Maricaulis maris MCS10: one gene and its partners. The protein of the gene in region 1 interacts with the protein of each later gene in a pairwise test. Links are inferred from orthologs where the notes say so. Each region holds a gene or a part of one and is shown in the gene's direction. Other genes may lie near its edges.

What was found.
Region 2: the proteins of dnaQ (region 1) and MMAR10_RS02235 interact in binary tests that used the Escherichia coli proteins (3 or more experiments, as listed by UniProt). The link is inferred for Maricaulis maris MCS10 from one-to-one orthologs.
Region 3: the proteins of dnaQ (region 1) and dnaE interact in binary tests that used the Escherichia coli proteins (3 or more experiments, as listed by UniProt). The link is inferred for Maricaulis maris MCS10 from one-to-one orthologs.

Annotation. Positions count from the first base shown.
Region 1 is NC_008347.1:3,258,300-3,262,318, forward strand. The notes cover bases 507-3,485. They hold dnaQ (DNA polymerase III subunit epsilon), read left to right. Parts: upstream 507-1,639; coding sequence 1,640-2,332; downstream 2,333-3,485. Other genes in these bases: MMAR10_RS15325 (shikimate dehydrogenase family protein), read left to right, coding at 507-1,000; coaE (dephospho-CoA kinase), read left to right, coding at 1,000-1,602; secB (protein-export chaperone SecB), read right to left, coding at 2,339-2,857; MMAR10_RS15345 (Tim44/TimA family putative adaptor protein), read left to right, coding at 3,041-3,485. Outside these bases: MMAR10_RS15320 (Maf family protein), read left to right, coding at 1-161; more of MMAR10_RS15325, read left to right, coding at 158-506; more of MMAR10_RS15345, read left to right, coding at 3,486-3,691; MMAR10_RS15350 (murein transglycosylase A), read left to right, coding at 3,825-4,019. UniProt on the Escherichia coli protein: DNA polymerase III is a complex, multichain enzyme responsible for most of the replicative synthesis in bacteria. The epsilon subunit contain the editing function and is a proofreading 3'-5' exonuclease.
Region 2 is NC_008347.1:511,417-515,354, forward strand. Bases 685-3,582 are described here. They hold MMAR10_RS02235 (DNA polymerase III subunit gamma/tau), read left to right. Parts: upstream 685-1,172; coding sequence 1,173-2,993; downstream 2,994-3,582. Other genes in these bases: MMAR10_RS02230 (hypothetical protein), read left to right, coding at 685-903; MMAR10_RS02240 (YbaB/EbfC family nucleoid-associated protein), read left to right, coding at 2,990-3,313; recR (recombination mediator RecR), read left to right, coding at 3,330-3,582. Outside these bases: nudC (NAD(+) diphosphatase), read right to left, coding at 1-516; more of MMAR10_RS02230, read left to right, coding at 670-684; more of recR, read left to right, coding at 3,583-3,935. UniProt on the Escherichia coli protein: Part of the beta sliding clamp loading complex, which hydrolyzes ATP to load the beta clamp onto primed DNA to form the DNA replication pre-initiation complex.
Region 3 is NC_008347.1:1,507,788-1,512,817, forward strand. The notes cover bases 685-4,674. They hold dnaE (DNA polymerase III subunit alpha), read left to right. Parts: upstream 685-1,030; coding sequence 1,031-4,474; downstream 4,475-4,674. Other genes in these bases: MMAR10_RS07155 (ABC transporter ATP-binding protein), read left to right, coding at 685-700; MMAR10_RS07165 (YybH family protein), read left to right, coding at 4,569-4,674. Outside these bases: MMAR10_RS07150 (lipoprotein-releasing ABC transporter permease subunit), read left to right, coding at 1-18; more of MMAR10_RS07155, read left to right, coding at 11-684; more of MMAR10_RS07165, read left to right, coding at 4,675-5,021. UniProt on the Escherichia coli protein: DNA polymerase III is a complex, multichain enzyme responsible for most of the replicative synthesis in bacteria. This DNA polymerase also exhibits 3' to 5' exonuclease activity. The alpha chain is the DNA polymerase catalytic subunit.

The DNA of each region.
Region 1 (4,019 bases):
ATGCCGGTTTTGCCCTGACAGCCAGTGTCGGTGCCTATGCCTATGAGGGGCTGGGGTCCCAATTGTTCGAGCGTGTTGAGGGTGATTACTACGCCATTCTCGGCCTTCCGCTCCTGCCATTGACCGCAGTCCTCCGTGACCATGGAGTGTTGCAACAATGATTCCGACGGGAGCTGCTTTTGTTGCCGGCGTGACTGGCGACCCCATCGCTCACTCCCTGTCCCCGGTTGTGATGCGGCACTGGATCGATGCTGCGGGCATTGATGCCCTGTACGCGCCCTTCCCGATCAGCGCTGGCAATTTCGATCGCGTGGTGCGCGGTCTGGCAGGAGCAGGCTGTCGCGGACTCAATGTTACACTGCCGCACAAGGAAGCTGCCCTTGAGCTTGCCCGCACCGCGTCCGGGCCGGCCCGTGCCGTCGGCGCCGCGAACCTCCTGACATTCACGCCTGCGGGAATCCATGCTGACAATACTGACATAGCCGGTTTCCTGTATGCACTGGCGCCTGCCAATGTTGAATTCAGAAAGGCAAGGGCATTGATATTCGGAGCAGGTGGCGCAGCCCGGGCGATGCTTTATGCGCTCCTGACAGTCGGGGTGACAGATGTGGCGATCTGCAACCGCAATATCACCCGCGCCCAGGGGCTGTCCCGCGACATAGCGCCGGATGCCGGCATCATTCCCTGGGAGGCGCGCGACGATGCCTTGCAGGGTCGTGATTTGATCATCAATGCGACCTCTCTGGGTTTGGCAGGCCGCGATGAATTGGCGCTCGACTGGCAACGGGTTCGACCCGGTAGTGTTGCGTTTGATGGTATCTATATCCCTGTCAATACACGGTTTATCGTTGAATCCAGGGCGCGCGGTGTGACCGCGATTGACGGTCTGGACATGCTGATCGGGCAGGCACGGCCCAGCTTTGAAGCCTTCTTTGGCCGCCCGGCGCCCGATTTGCCGGATATGCGCAGCCGTCTGCTCGAGCATCTGGGAGCGCGTTGATGCTGCGGGTCGGACTGACAGGGTCGATCGGCATGGGCAAGTCGGCTACGGCGAAGTTATTGCGGGAGGCCGGTGTCCCGGTTTTCGATTCCGATGCGACGGTCCACAAACTCTACGCGCCCGGCGGGGCTGCGGTCGAGCCGGTTGGCAAAGCCTTTCCTGGTGTCGTGGTGGATGGCGCGATTGATCGAAGGCGACTGTCCGAGGCGTTGAGCGCCAACCCTGACGGTTTTGCGAGGCTGGAAGAAATCGTCCACCCCCTGGTCAGTGCGGCGCGTGAGACTTTTGTCGCCACACAGGCCGAGGCCGGTCATGACATTGTGGTGTTCGACGTGCCGCTCTTGTTCGAGACCGGCGGGGACAGGCATGTTGATACGATCATTGTTGTGCATGCGCCGGATGATGTCCGTCGCGCCCGGGTGTTGCAGCGCCCCGGCATGACGGCGGCCAAGCTGGACGCCATAATCGCTCGTCAGATGGATGATTCGAGCAAGCTGGCCCGCGCCGACCATGTCATCGAGACATCGGGCGGTCTGGCGGATGCGGGCCGACAGGTCGATGCCATCATCAAGAAGTTGAGGGCGCGTGCCGGGCATTCCTGAGCCCGTGCCCGACCATCAGCGCCAACAGGACAAGATCATGCGGGAAATCGTCTTTGATACCGAAACCACCGGTCTTGATCCCAATACGGGTGACCGGGTCACAGAGCTGGGTTGTGTCGAGATCATTGACTTCATCCCCACTGGCAAGACGTTCCATGCCTATGTGAACCCGCAGCGGTCCGTGCCCAAGGAAGTGGTCGAGATTACCGGCCTGACCACCGAATTCCTGGCTGACAAGCCTCTGTTCGACGAGGTCGGCCCGCAATTTGTGGAATTTGTCGGGGATGCGACCATGGTCGCCCACAATGCGCCCTTTGACCGCGGCTTCATCAATATGGAGCTGGCCCGGCTGGGTCTGGATATCTATCCGGATGACCGGTTCAAGGACACGGCCCGGATCGCCAGGGCCAAATTCCCCGGTTCCTATGTCTCGCTCGACGCGCTCTGCAAGCGGTTCGACATCTCCCTGGACACACGGGACAAGCACGGCGCCCTGATCGACTCCCTTCTTCTGGCGGAGGTCTATCTGGAATTGATGGGTGGCCGGACGCGGGCGCTGGATCTCAGCGGTCAGGGCAGTGGCGGCGGTGGCAAGGTTGTTTTTCCGGCGCGATCGCCGCGAGCCGAGCCACTGACGGGACGCCAGACAGATTCAGAGCGCGCCGCCCATGCCGCCTTTGTCGACGAGATGGGCGAGAACGCGCTCTGGAAAAAACTGACGATTCAGTAGGTTCGTCTAGTTGGCTGCAGCCGGATCGCCATTGCCATTGCTTTCCGAACCCGGAGCGGCAGCGGCGCGCTTGGCGAGTTGGGCGCGGTACAGGCCGGCAAAATCGACCGGATCCAGCATCAGCGGCGGGAAATTGCCATCGCGTGTGGCGTCGGCAAGAACGCGGCGGGCGAACGGGAAGATCAAGCGCGGACATTCGATCAGCAGGAAGGGTTCGCGATCGGTTTCACCCACATTGGCAAGCTGGAACAGGCCGGCGTAGGAAAGCTCGGCGATGAAGACCACGGATTCGTCACGGGATGCCTTGGCATTGACCGTCAGGACGACTTCAAACGTGTCTTCGCCGGCCGTGCGTGCCTGAACGTCGATGGCCAGGTCAATTGCCGGGGCCTGCTGGCCGGGGCGGAGTGTTTCCGGGGCGCCCGGGTTTTCGAAGGAGAGGTCCTTCACATATTGCGCAAGTACGCGCAGCTGCGGCGCCTGGGCTGCAGCATTGTCGGCGGGCGTGTTGGGTGCGTCGGTCATGGAACTCCCCGGATGGGTCTGTAAACGGCAGGCCTGGAACGGCCGGATCAATGAGAGCGCGCCCGTTAGCATGGCGACCGGCCAGCGGCAAGCAGGCATGACCACAGTGCAAAGGCTGACGCGCGACCAAATTGAGCCTATATCTGGTTCGGTGACATGTCCGCGCGCGGTTTAGTCACGCGCGTGAAGCTCAGCAAAGGTGCAACCGTCCATATGGATATCTGGACTCTCATCGGTGGTGTTGCCGCGATTTTCTTCGCCTACCGCCTCTATACGGTGTTGGGACGTCGGGAAGGCCATATGGAAGCGCCTGCCCCGCGTACCAAGCCCGAGGCCGCGTCCGATTCCGACAAGGCGCCCAGTCTCCGGCCCGCTTTTGAGGGCCCGGCTGCGGCCGGCCTGGAAGCGATTGCGGCCGTCGATACGCGCTTTGATCCGACCGCTGTCAAGGAAGGCGCCCAGAACGCCTATGTCATGATCGTCGAGGCGTTTGCGGCCGGAGATCGCAAGGTACTCGAACCGCTCCTGGCCCCCAATGTCCTGGATCGCTATACGACTGCCATCGATCAGCGTGCCGATCGGGGCGAAACCGTTCGCACCGAGGTCGAACGTTTGAAGGATGTCGATATCATCGAGGCCGGACACGCTGACAACACAGCCCGCATCAAGGTGCGGTTCGTTGCGGAAATCGCGACCGAGACCCGTGACAGTGATGACGCGGTGGTTGCGGGGGATATCGGCCGCCTGTCGACCGTCACCGAGGACTGGGTTTTTGAACGCCGGACCAACAAGGGTGATCCCAACTGGGTGTTGACCCGTGTTACCGCGGTTTGAGCACAGTCTCCTGATCGGTTCCGTGTTGCTGGCATCCTGTCAGCCGCGCCCGCCCGAACCCGTACCGCAACCGGAACCGCCGACTGTTGAGCGGCCGGAGACCCTCGATTTTCAACCCGTGGAATGGGCCGACATGCCCGGTTGGACCGAGCGTGACCTGGCGCCGGCCCTGCAGGCCTTCCAACGCAGCTGTGCACGCCTGAACCGCCGCGCTGACAGTGACCCGCTGAACCCCCAGGCCCGATGGGCAGGCCGGATTGAAGACTGGCGGGGCGCCTGCGCGGCAGCGGCGATGACCGTGGCCGGTCCTGACGCCGCGCGATCAAGC
Region 2 (3,938 bases), 2.7 Mb from region 1 along the record:
CACGACCGGGTCGACGCGCGGGAAATGTTCGCTCTCGCAGGCATTGCAGATCCGTCGCCCGCCGCCGGACTTGATACGGGTTGTCTCGCCGCATGCCGCACAGAATCCGTGGCGCCCATGCCAGGCGTGCAGGGCCTTGGCCTGGGCGTAGATGGCGGCCTCGTCATGGCTGAGCGCCATCGCGGCCTGGCGGGCGGGTGAGATCTCGCCATCGAGCGGCAGGCTGTCCGCCTTGGTAATGACGGCGGAAAAGCAGGGCGAGCCCTTGTAGTGTCCAAGGAAGAGGCCGGCGTCCATGTCAGCCAGATCGGCGATCTCGTGCCGCCTGAACCAGTACAGACCGCCCTGCTGTTGCAGCACCGGGTCGCCCTCTACCAGCCCCATCCACCAGCCGTCTTCGCCGGCCAGGAGTGTATCCATCGCCGATTCGTCGCGGCGCAGCAGGTCGCCACGATCGAGCGGGGAGCCGGCGAAAACCAGCGGGTCACGTCCGGCAAGCAGGGTGCGATCATTCATTGATGAGGTCCAATCGCTATGGGTTGGCGGCGGGCTGGCCGGGTGCAGGCATAGATAGGTTTGACGGCGCCATCAACAAACCTGCGGCGAGCGGCTATTTGCCTCTTGCATTTGAGAATGGGTCGCAAATAATGCGGGGCAGGAGGTGCCCGAATGGCTTGCGATTCTACACGACCCTTGCGAGGCAGCGGCCCGGCAGCCGCGGCCCATGCCCAACTTGCCGTGCGTGACTGGCTGGAAACGCAGGCCCGCGTGACCGGCTATTGGCGCGATGTCCTGCTCGAGGCCGGCGGAAGCCTGGCCCTGATCGAAGTCCTCGATGACCATGCCCGTTTCCTGCAGATGGCTGCCATTGGCGGCGAGGGCGAGGTCCTGCAGACACAATGAAGCCATGCCTTGCACCGCGACGCCGCACGCGCGATATAGAGCGCGGAAGATCGGCGGTGGACGAGCGCCTCGCCAACCCGGTCAGGTCCGGAAGGAAGCAGCCGTAACGAGTTTTGCTCGGGTCGTTGTCCGGTCTTCCACTTCAAACCCCGCATCGCCCTTCGCGGAACGCGAATCTTGCTCTAGGCTCGAACGCGGCGACCCGAGGGGGCGTCGTGGGGGTTGCCGCGCCCGACCCGCACTCCACACGTATCAGCCGACAGGACGTCATGGACGACACGCCGCTCCCAGCCGAAGACACCGGAGCGACCGAAGCGTTGATGCCCGGGCTCGACCTGCCCGCAACGGGCCCGACGCCCGGCTATCAGGTCCTGGCCCGCAAATACCGCCCCGACACATTCGAGGACCTGATCGGCCAGGACGCCATGGTGCGGACCCTGACCAATGCCTTCGCAGCCGGCCGGATTGCCCACGCATACATGCTCACCGGCGTCCGCGGTGTGGGCAAGACCACGACCGCGCGACTGATTGCCCGCGCCCTGAATTTCCAGACCGATGGGATTGATGCCCCGTCGATGGCGCTGGGCGAAAAGGGCCGCCATTGTGACGCCATCGGCCGTTCGGCGCATGTCGACGTAATGGAGATGGACGCCGCCTCGCGCACCGGGGTCGGCGATATCCGGGAAATCCTCGAGGGTGTGCGTTACGCCCCGGTGTCGGCCCGCTACAAGGTCTACATCATCGATGAGGTGCACATGCTCTCGACCTCCGCCTTCAACGCCCTGTTGAAGACGCTGGAGGAACCGCCCGAGCACGCCAAGTTCATCTTCGCCACGACCGAGATTCGCAAGGTCCCGGTGACCGTGCTGTCGCGCTGCCAGCGTTTCGATCTCAAACGCATCGACCGCGAAGTCCTGACCGATCATCTCGACCGGATTTGCGGTCTGGAAGGCGCGTCGGTTGAGCGCGACGGCCTGTCGCTGATCGCCCGCGCCGCCGAAGGCTCGGTGCGGGACGCCCTGTCCCTGCTCGACCAGGCCATTGTCCAGGGCAGCGATGAAGACGGCCCCGTCAGCGCGCCGCAGATCCGCGACATGCTGGGTCTGGCCGATCACGCCCGTGTGCTCGACCTGCTGGAACAGACTCTGACCGGCAAGACTGCCGATGCGCTGGCCGAACTGTCATCCCTGCATGATGCCGGCGGCGACCCGGTCGTGATTACGCGCGACCTGCTGGACTATGTCCATGCGACCGCCCGCGTGAAGGCTGCCGGGCCGGGCGCGGATCTCGGTGAGGCCGCCGACACGGTGGCGCGGATCGTGACCCTTGCCGAGGGCCAGACCCTGGGTCAGCTGACCCGGATGTGGAAAATACTGCTGACCGGCCTGGATGATGTCCGCAATGCTCCCGACGCGCTGGCGGCGGCGGAAATGACCGTGCTGCGGCTGGCCTCCGCCGCGAGCCTGCCGCCGCCTGAAGATGCGGCCCGACTGTTGGCCGGCATGCCGCGTGCGACCAGTCCGGCATCGGGTGCCGGGGAGGCGCCGGGAAAGCCTGAGCCGGCCCCCGCGTCGGCAACCGGGTCAGCCTCCGCAGCCATGGACCGGGACGCCGCGGCCCATCGGGCCCTGAGCGCGCCGGAAGCCGTCGCACAAGTCGAACAGGATGCGCCGGCCATTTCCGGTCCGCAGACCTGGGAGGCGCTGATGGACCTCCTGCGCGAGAAGCGCGATATCGGCCTTCAGTCTGATGTTGAACGCTATGTACGTCCGGCGGTGTTCAAACCGGGTTCCTTCACTTTCCAGCCGATCGAAGATGCGCCGCGCGACCTGGCTCAGCGCCTGTCGCGGCGGCTGCTGGAGTGGACCGGTGAGCGCTGGATGATCCTGGCGGATGGCTCACTGGAGGGCGGCGAGACCTGGTCCGAGCGTCGGCTGCGCCTGAAAGCCGAACGGCTCGAAGCGGCCCGCCATGACCCGGCGGTGACCGAGGTCATGCGGCTCTTCCCGGGCGCCGAGATCGTGAAGATCCGCGATCCGCAACCGACCGCCGAAACCGATACTGATGCGACAACGGAGAAACGCGCATGAAGGACCTGATGGGCCTGATGAAGCAGGCGCAGGCCATGCAGCAGAAAATGACCGAGGCCCAGGCGCGCCTCGCCGAAACCGAAGTCACGGGCGAGGCCGGAGCCGGGCTCGTGCGCGTGGTCCTGACCGCCAAGGGCGACATGGTGTCGATCCATGTCGACAAGAGCCTCATGGACCCCGACGAACCGGAAATTCTCGAGGACCTGCTCAAGGCGGCCCATGCCGATGCCCGTCGCAAGGGCGAGGAGGCCCAGCAGGACATCATGAAAGACGCGGCCGGCGGTCTGCAATTGCCTCCGGGCATGCAGATGCCGTTCTGACCGGGCTTCCGACACGATGAAAACAGCCTCGGCCGGTCCCGAAATCGAACGCCTGATATCGCTGCTCGCCAAGCTGCCAGGCCTCGGCCCGCGCTCGGCTCGACGGGCGGCGCTGAACCTGCTTGGCAAGAAGGACGCGCTGATGCGTCCGCTTGCCGAAGCCCTGGCCGATGCGGCCGACAAGATCCGGGCCTGCAGCGAGTGTGGTAATATGGATGTCTCCGATCCGTGCACGGTCTGCGCCGCGCCGAACCGGCTCGATGCGGCCATCTGTGTGGTCGAGACCGTCGGCGATTTGTGGGCGCTGGAACGAGCCGGTGCCTTCAAGGGGCGCTATCATGTTCTTGGCGGCGTCCTGTCGGCACTGGACGGTGTGCGGCCTGAAGATCTCAACATCACCAAGCTGGTCGAACGGTCCGCCCGTGAAGAGGTGAGCGAGATCGTGCTGGCGCTCAATGCCACGGTCGATGGACAGACAACTGCGCACTATCTCGCCGACCGCATGGCCGGGTGCAATGTCTCGATTACCTCGCTGGCGCGGGGCGTCCCGGTCGGTGGTGAACTGGACTATCTTGATGACGGAACGCTGGCGGCGGCCTTTCGCAGCCGGTCCACCGTCTGATTT
Region 3 (5,030 bases), 1.8 Mb from region 1 along the record:
GCGCTGCGCTATGAGTGATTTCGTCCTCGAACTCGACGCCATCGAACGCACCTATGTGACCGAGGCCGGCGAGCTGCCCGTGCTGCGCGGCGCCAGCCTGTCGCTGGCACCGGGCGAGATTGTCGGGCTTGTCGGACCGTCCGGCTCCGGCAAGTCCTCCTTGCTGCATGCGGCCGGATTGCTGGAGCGTCCCGATGCCGGCGAAGTGCGGGTGAGGGGACAGGCGACGCGTGATCTGGATGATCGGGCACGCACCGCCATCCGCCGCCGCGATATCGGTTTCGTCTACCAATTCCACCATCTGCTGCCGGAATTCGACGCGTTGGAAAACATCGTCCTGCCGCAGCTGATCGCCGGCGTTCCGTCCGCCAGGGCCCGTCAGCGCGCCGAAGAATTGCTGACCCGGCTGGGTCTGGCCGAGCGCCTGCTCCATCAGCCCTCTCAATTGTCCGGCGGGGAACAGCAGCGCGTCGCAATTGCCCGGGCGCTGGCCAATGCGCCGCATGTGCTGCTGGCCGACGAACCGACCGGAAATCTCGATCCGGATACCTCCGACACGGTGTTCGCCGCTTTCCGCGATACCGTCCGGGCCGAGGGCGCTGCGGCGCTCGTGGCGACCCATAACCACGAATTGGCCGGGCGGATGGACCGCATCCTGACCTTCGCGGACGGGCATCTGACGCCCTATGTCCCTGCCTGAGCAAGGCACTTTCACCGAATGGAACAAAATTGGAACAAATCTCTTGACGTCTTGATTGTCGCCAAATAGAACAAAGCACGAACATTGTTGTTGGGGAGATAGCCATGCGCCGCGTTGTTCAAGATGTTTCTGCCGCCACTGCTGTTCTGGGTTTCGCCTGGATGATCGCGATGTGGGGATCGGTTCTCGGCGCTGCCTGAACCGTCTATGCTGGCCCGGCTGACTCGGAGCGCGCTGGCAGGTGCTGATCCGGTGAGCGGTCGGGCCGGATGGCGGCCTGATGCGGTGTCCATGATCTAGGCAGGATCGGGGCCGGTTCGGGAGAGTGGGATGGCCGCGCAGCTACCTTTTGTGCATTTGCGGGTTCGGTCGCCTTATTCGGTGCTCGAGGGCGCGATCCGCATGCCCAAAATGGTCGAGGCCTGCCAGACCCATGGCATGCCGGCGATCGCGCTGACGGACACAAACAATCTTTTCGGGGCGCTTGAGTTCTCCGAGGTCCTGTCCGGGGCTGGGGTCCAACCGATTGTCGGGTGTACGCTGAAAGTCCGTCTGGGTGACCCGCATCCGGGCGAGCGCGCCGAGCCGGACGGGACACTGGTCCTGCTGGCCCAGGACGAGGTCGGCTATGGCAATCTGATGGCGCTTTCCAGCGCCGCCTATCTGGATGTCGACGGGTCGGAAGAGCCGCACATCCCGTTCAGCCTGGTGCTCGATCATGCGGCGGGGCTGATTGCCCTGACCGGCGGGCCGGATGGTCTTCTCAACCGTCTGATCACGGGCGGTCGGCAGCCCGAGGCCGCGACCTATCTCGACCAGCTCGCATCGGCCTTTGGCGACCGGCTCTATGTCGAGCTGCAGCGTCACGGTCTGGAAGCCGAGCTCGAAGCGGAGGACTGGCTGGTCGGCCAAGCCTATGCCCGCGATCTGCCCCTGGTTGCGACCAATGAGGCCTATTTCCCGGACCAGTCGATGCACAAGGCCCATGACGCCTTGCTGTGTATCTCGGAGAGTTCCTTTGTCTCGGTCGCCGACCGGCGCCGGGTGACGGCGGACCACTACCTGACCACGCCGGAAGAAATGAATGCGCGCTTTGCCGACTTGCCGGAAGCGCTGACCAACACGATCGAAATTGCCCGCCGCTGCGCCTTTCGGGTCCGCACCCACGCGCCGATCCTGCCCAGCTTCCCGACCGAGGGCGGCCGGACCGAGGTCGAAGAGCTGATCGCGCGCGCCCATGAAGGCCTGACAGACCGGCTGGCCAGCATCAATGCGGCGGCGCCCGAGGCGGACTACCGCGCCCGTCTCGATTTCGAACTCGACATCATCAAGCAGATGGGGTTCCCGGGCTATTTCCTGATCGTCTCGGACTTCATCCAGTGGGCCAAGAATAACGACATACCGGTCGGGCCGGGCCGGGGTTCGGGCGCCGGCTCGCTGGTCGCCTATGCGCTGACCATCACCGATCTCGACCCTCTGCGCTTTGGTCTTCTGTTCGAACGCTTCCTCAATCCCGAGCGGGTCTCCATGCCCGATTTCGACGTCGACTTCTGCCAGGAACGACGCGGCGAGGTGATCCGTTATGTGCAGGAACAATACGGGCATGACCGGGTCGCCCAGATCATCACTTTCGGCACCCTGCAGGCCCGCGCCGTGGTGCGCGATACCGGCCGGGTCCTGCAGCTGCCGCTGGGCCTGGTCGACCGGCTCGCCAAAATGGTGCCGGCCAACCCGGCCAATCCGGTCACCCTGGCCCAGGCCCTCGATATCGAACCCAGGCTGCGCGAAATGCGGCGCGATGACGAGTCCGTCGACACGCTGCTGACCGTCGCCCTGAAGCTGGAAGGCCTGTTCCGCAACGCCTCGACCCACGCCGCCGGTGTGGTGATCGGTGACCGCAAACTGTCCGAGCTCGTTCCGCTCTATCGCGATCCGCGCTCCGACATTCCCGCCACCCAGTTCAACATGAAATGGGTCGAACCGGCGGGTCTCGTGAAATTCGACTTCCTCGGCCTGAAAACACTGACCGTGATTGCCCGTGCGCTGGGCTATATCGCCTCGACCGGCAAGGACGTGCCCGATATCGAAGGGCTCGATTTCGACGACCAGGCGACCTTCGACCTTTTGCAGTCCGGCCATGCGATCGGTGTGTTCCAGCTGGAATCATCCGGCATGCGCGACACACTCAAGAAGATGAAGCCGGATGCGATCGAGGATCTGATCGCCCTGATCTCGCTCTATCGACCGGGCCCGATGAAGAATATCGACGTCTATGTCGACCGGAAATTCGGTCGCGCCGAGGTCGATTGCCTGCATGCCGATCTCGAGGGCGTGCTGTCGGAAACCTATGGCGTCATCATCTACCAGGAACAGGTGATGCAGATCGCCCAGATCCTGTCCGGCTATTCGCTCGGCGAGGCCGACCTGTTGCGCCGGGCCATGGGCAAGAAGAAGAAGGAGGAGATGGACAAGCAGAAGGTCCGTTTCCTCGAAGGCGCCGAGGCCAAGGGCGTCAGCCGCGAGAAAGCCTCCTACATCTTTGAACTGGTGGCCGAGTTCGCCGGCTATGGCTTCAACAAGTCACACGCTGCCGCCTATGCCGCCATCGCCTACCGGACCGGTTATCTGAAGGCCAACTACCCGGTCGAATTCATGGCGGCGCTGATGTCGCTGGATGCCGCCAATACCGACAAGCTGTCCGCCTTCTTCCAGGAAGTGCGGCGCATGAAGCTGGACGTGCGGCCGCCGGACGTGAATGCCTCCCAGGCCGATTTCTCGGTCGAGGAGGGGACGATTCGCTTTGCCCTCGGCGCGATCCGCAATGTCGGCTTTGTGGCCATGGAACACATCGTCGAGGAACGCACCGCCAACGGGCCATTCCGCGATCTTTACGATTTCGCCGAACGCGTCGATCCGCGCCAGGTCAACAAGCGCACCTTTGAAAACCTCGCCAAGGCCGGCGCCTTTGACAGTCTCGATCCGGACCGGGCCCGTGTCATGGCCTCGGCGGAAACCCTGATCTCGATGGCCCAGCATGCCGCCGAGCAGCGCGAGAGCGCCCAGGCCAGCCTGTTTGGCGGTGGTGGCGAGGAGGCCCAGCTCGAGCGGCCGCGCCTGCCCGAGCCCGATCCCTGGACCGCGACCCAGCGTCTCGATGCCGAATTGTCGGCGATCGGCTTTTACCTGTCCGGCCATCCGCTCGACGATCTGACCGAACACCTGGCCGGTCGCGGCGTGGTCTTCTTCGCCGAGGCGCCGGCCCGCGTCGCCGACGGCGCGACGGCGCTGCGCCTGGCCGGCATGGTGCGGCGGCGCCAGGAGCGGGTCTCCAACAAGAATGGCGAGCGTTTCGCCTGGACCACCCTGTCCGACCCGACCGGAGAGTTCGAGGTCTTCGTCAATTCCGATCTGCTGGTGAGTTCGCGCGATATTCTCGACAGCGGCCAGGCCGTGATGGTCAATTGCCGGGTCGATGAGCGCGACGAGCAGATTTCCTTCTTCGCCGACAAGATCGAGCCGCTGGACACCAAGATCTCGGCCGAGCGGCTGCGGATCCGCCTCGACCTGCCGGATGCGCTGACAGGCGTGCATGCCCGGCTCGAGCGGGCCAACAAGCGTGCCGATGCCAGTCATGACGCGGTGATCGACCTGTTGCTGCCGCTGCGCGATGGCGGCGAAATCGAGATGCGTCTGCCCGGCCGCCACAGCGCCGACGCGGCGTTGCAGGCGGCGTTGAAAGGGGTCAAGGGCGTCGCGTCCGTGGAGACGGCCTGACCGGGGCGATGTCGCTCTGGTCGCGGCCGGCATGTTTTCGGTTGCGCGGGGCCGTAATGCAGCGGATGCTCGCATTTTGCGGAGTGAATGATCCATGAACCGTTTTTGGCTAGCTGCCGCCTTGGCGGTCGGGCTTGCGAGCGCAGCGCAGGCTCAGGAGACACCTGATGCGCTGCTTGACGCCTTCATCACGGCGATCAGTTCGGAGGACGCGTCGGCATTGGCCCAGCTCTATACCGAAGATGCCGACAGCTACGCCCCGGGCACCCATCATGTCCGTGGCCGCGAGGCGATCGCAGCCGACTGGCAGGGGTTTTTCGATGCCTTCGATGATATCGCCCTGGTGATCGAGCCGCACGGTTCGGTGCACGTCGATGATACCCATGCCGCCTGGGGCGTGTGGACGATGACCCAGACCCCGGCAGACGGTGGCGAGCCATTCGTGCTGACGGGGCGGTTCATGGATGTCCAGGCCCGCATCGAGGGGCGCTGGTATTATGTGGCCGATCATGCCTCGGTTTCGCCAGAAATGGCTACGGTCGAATAGCCCCGCGGA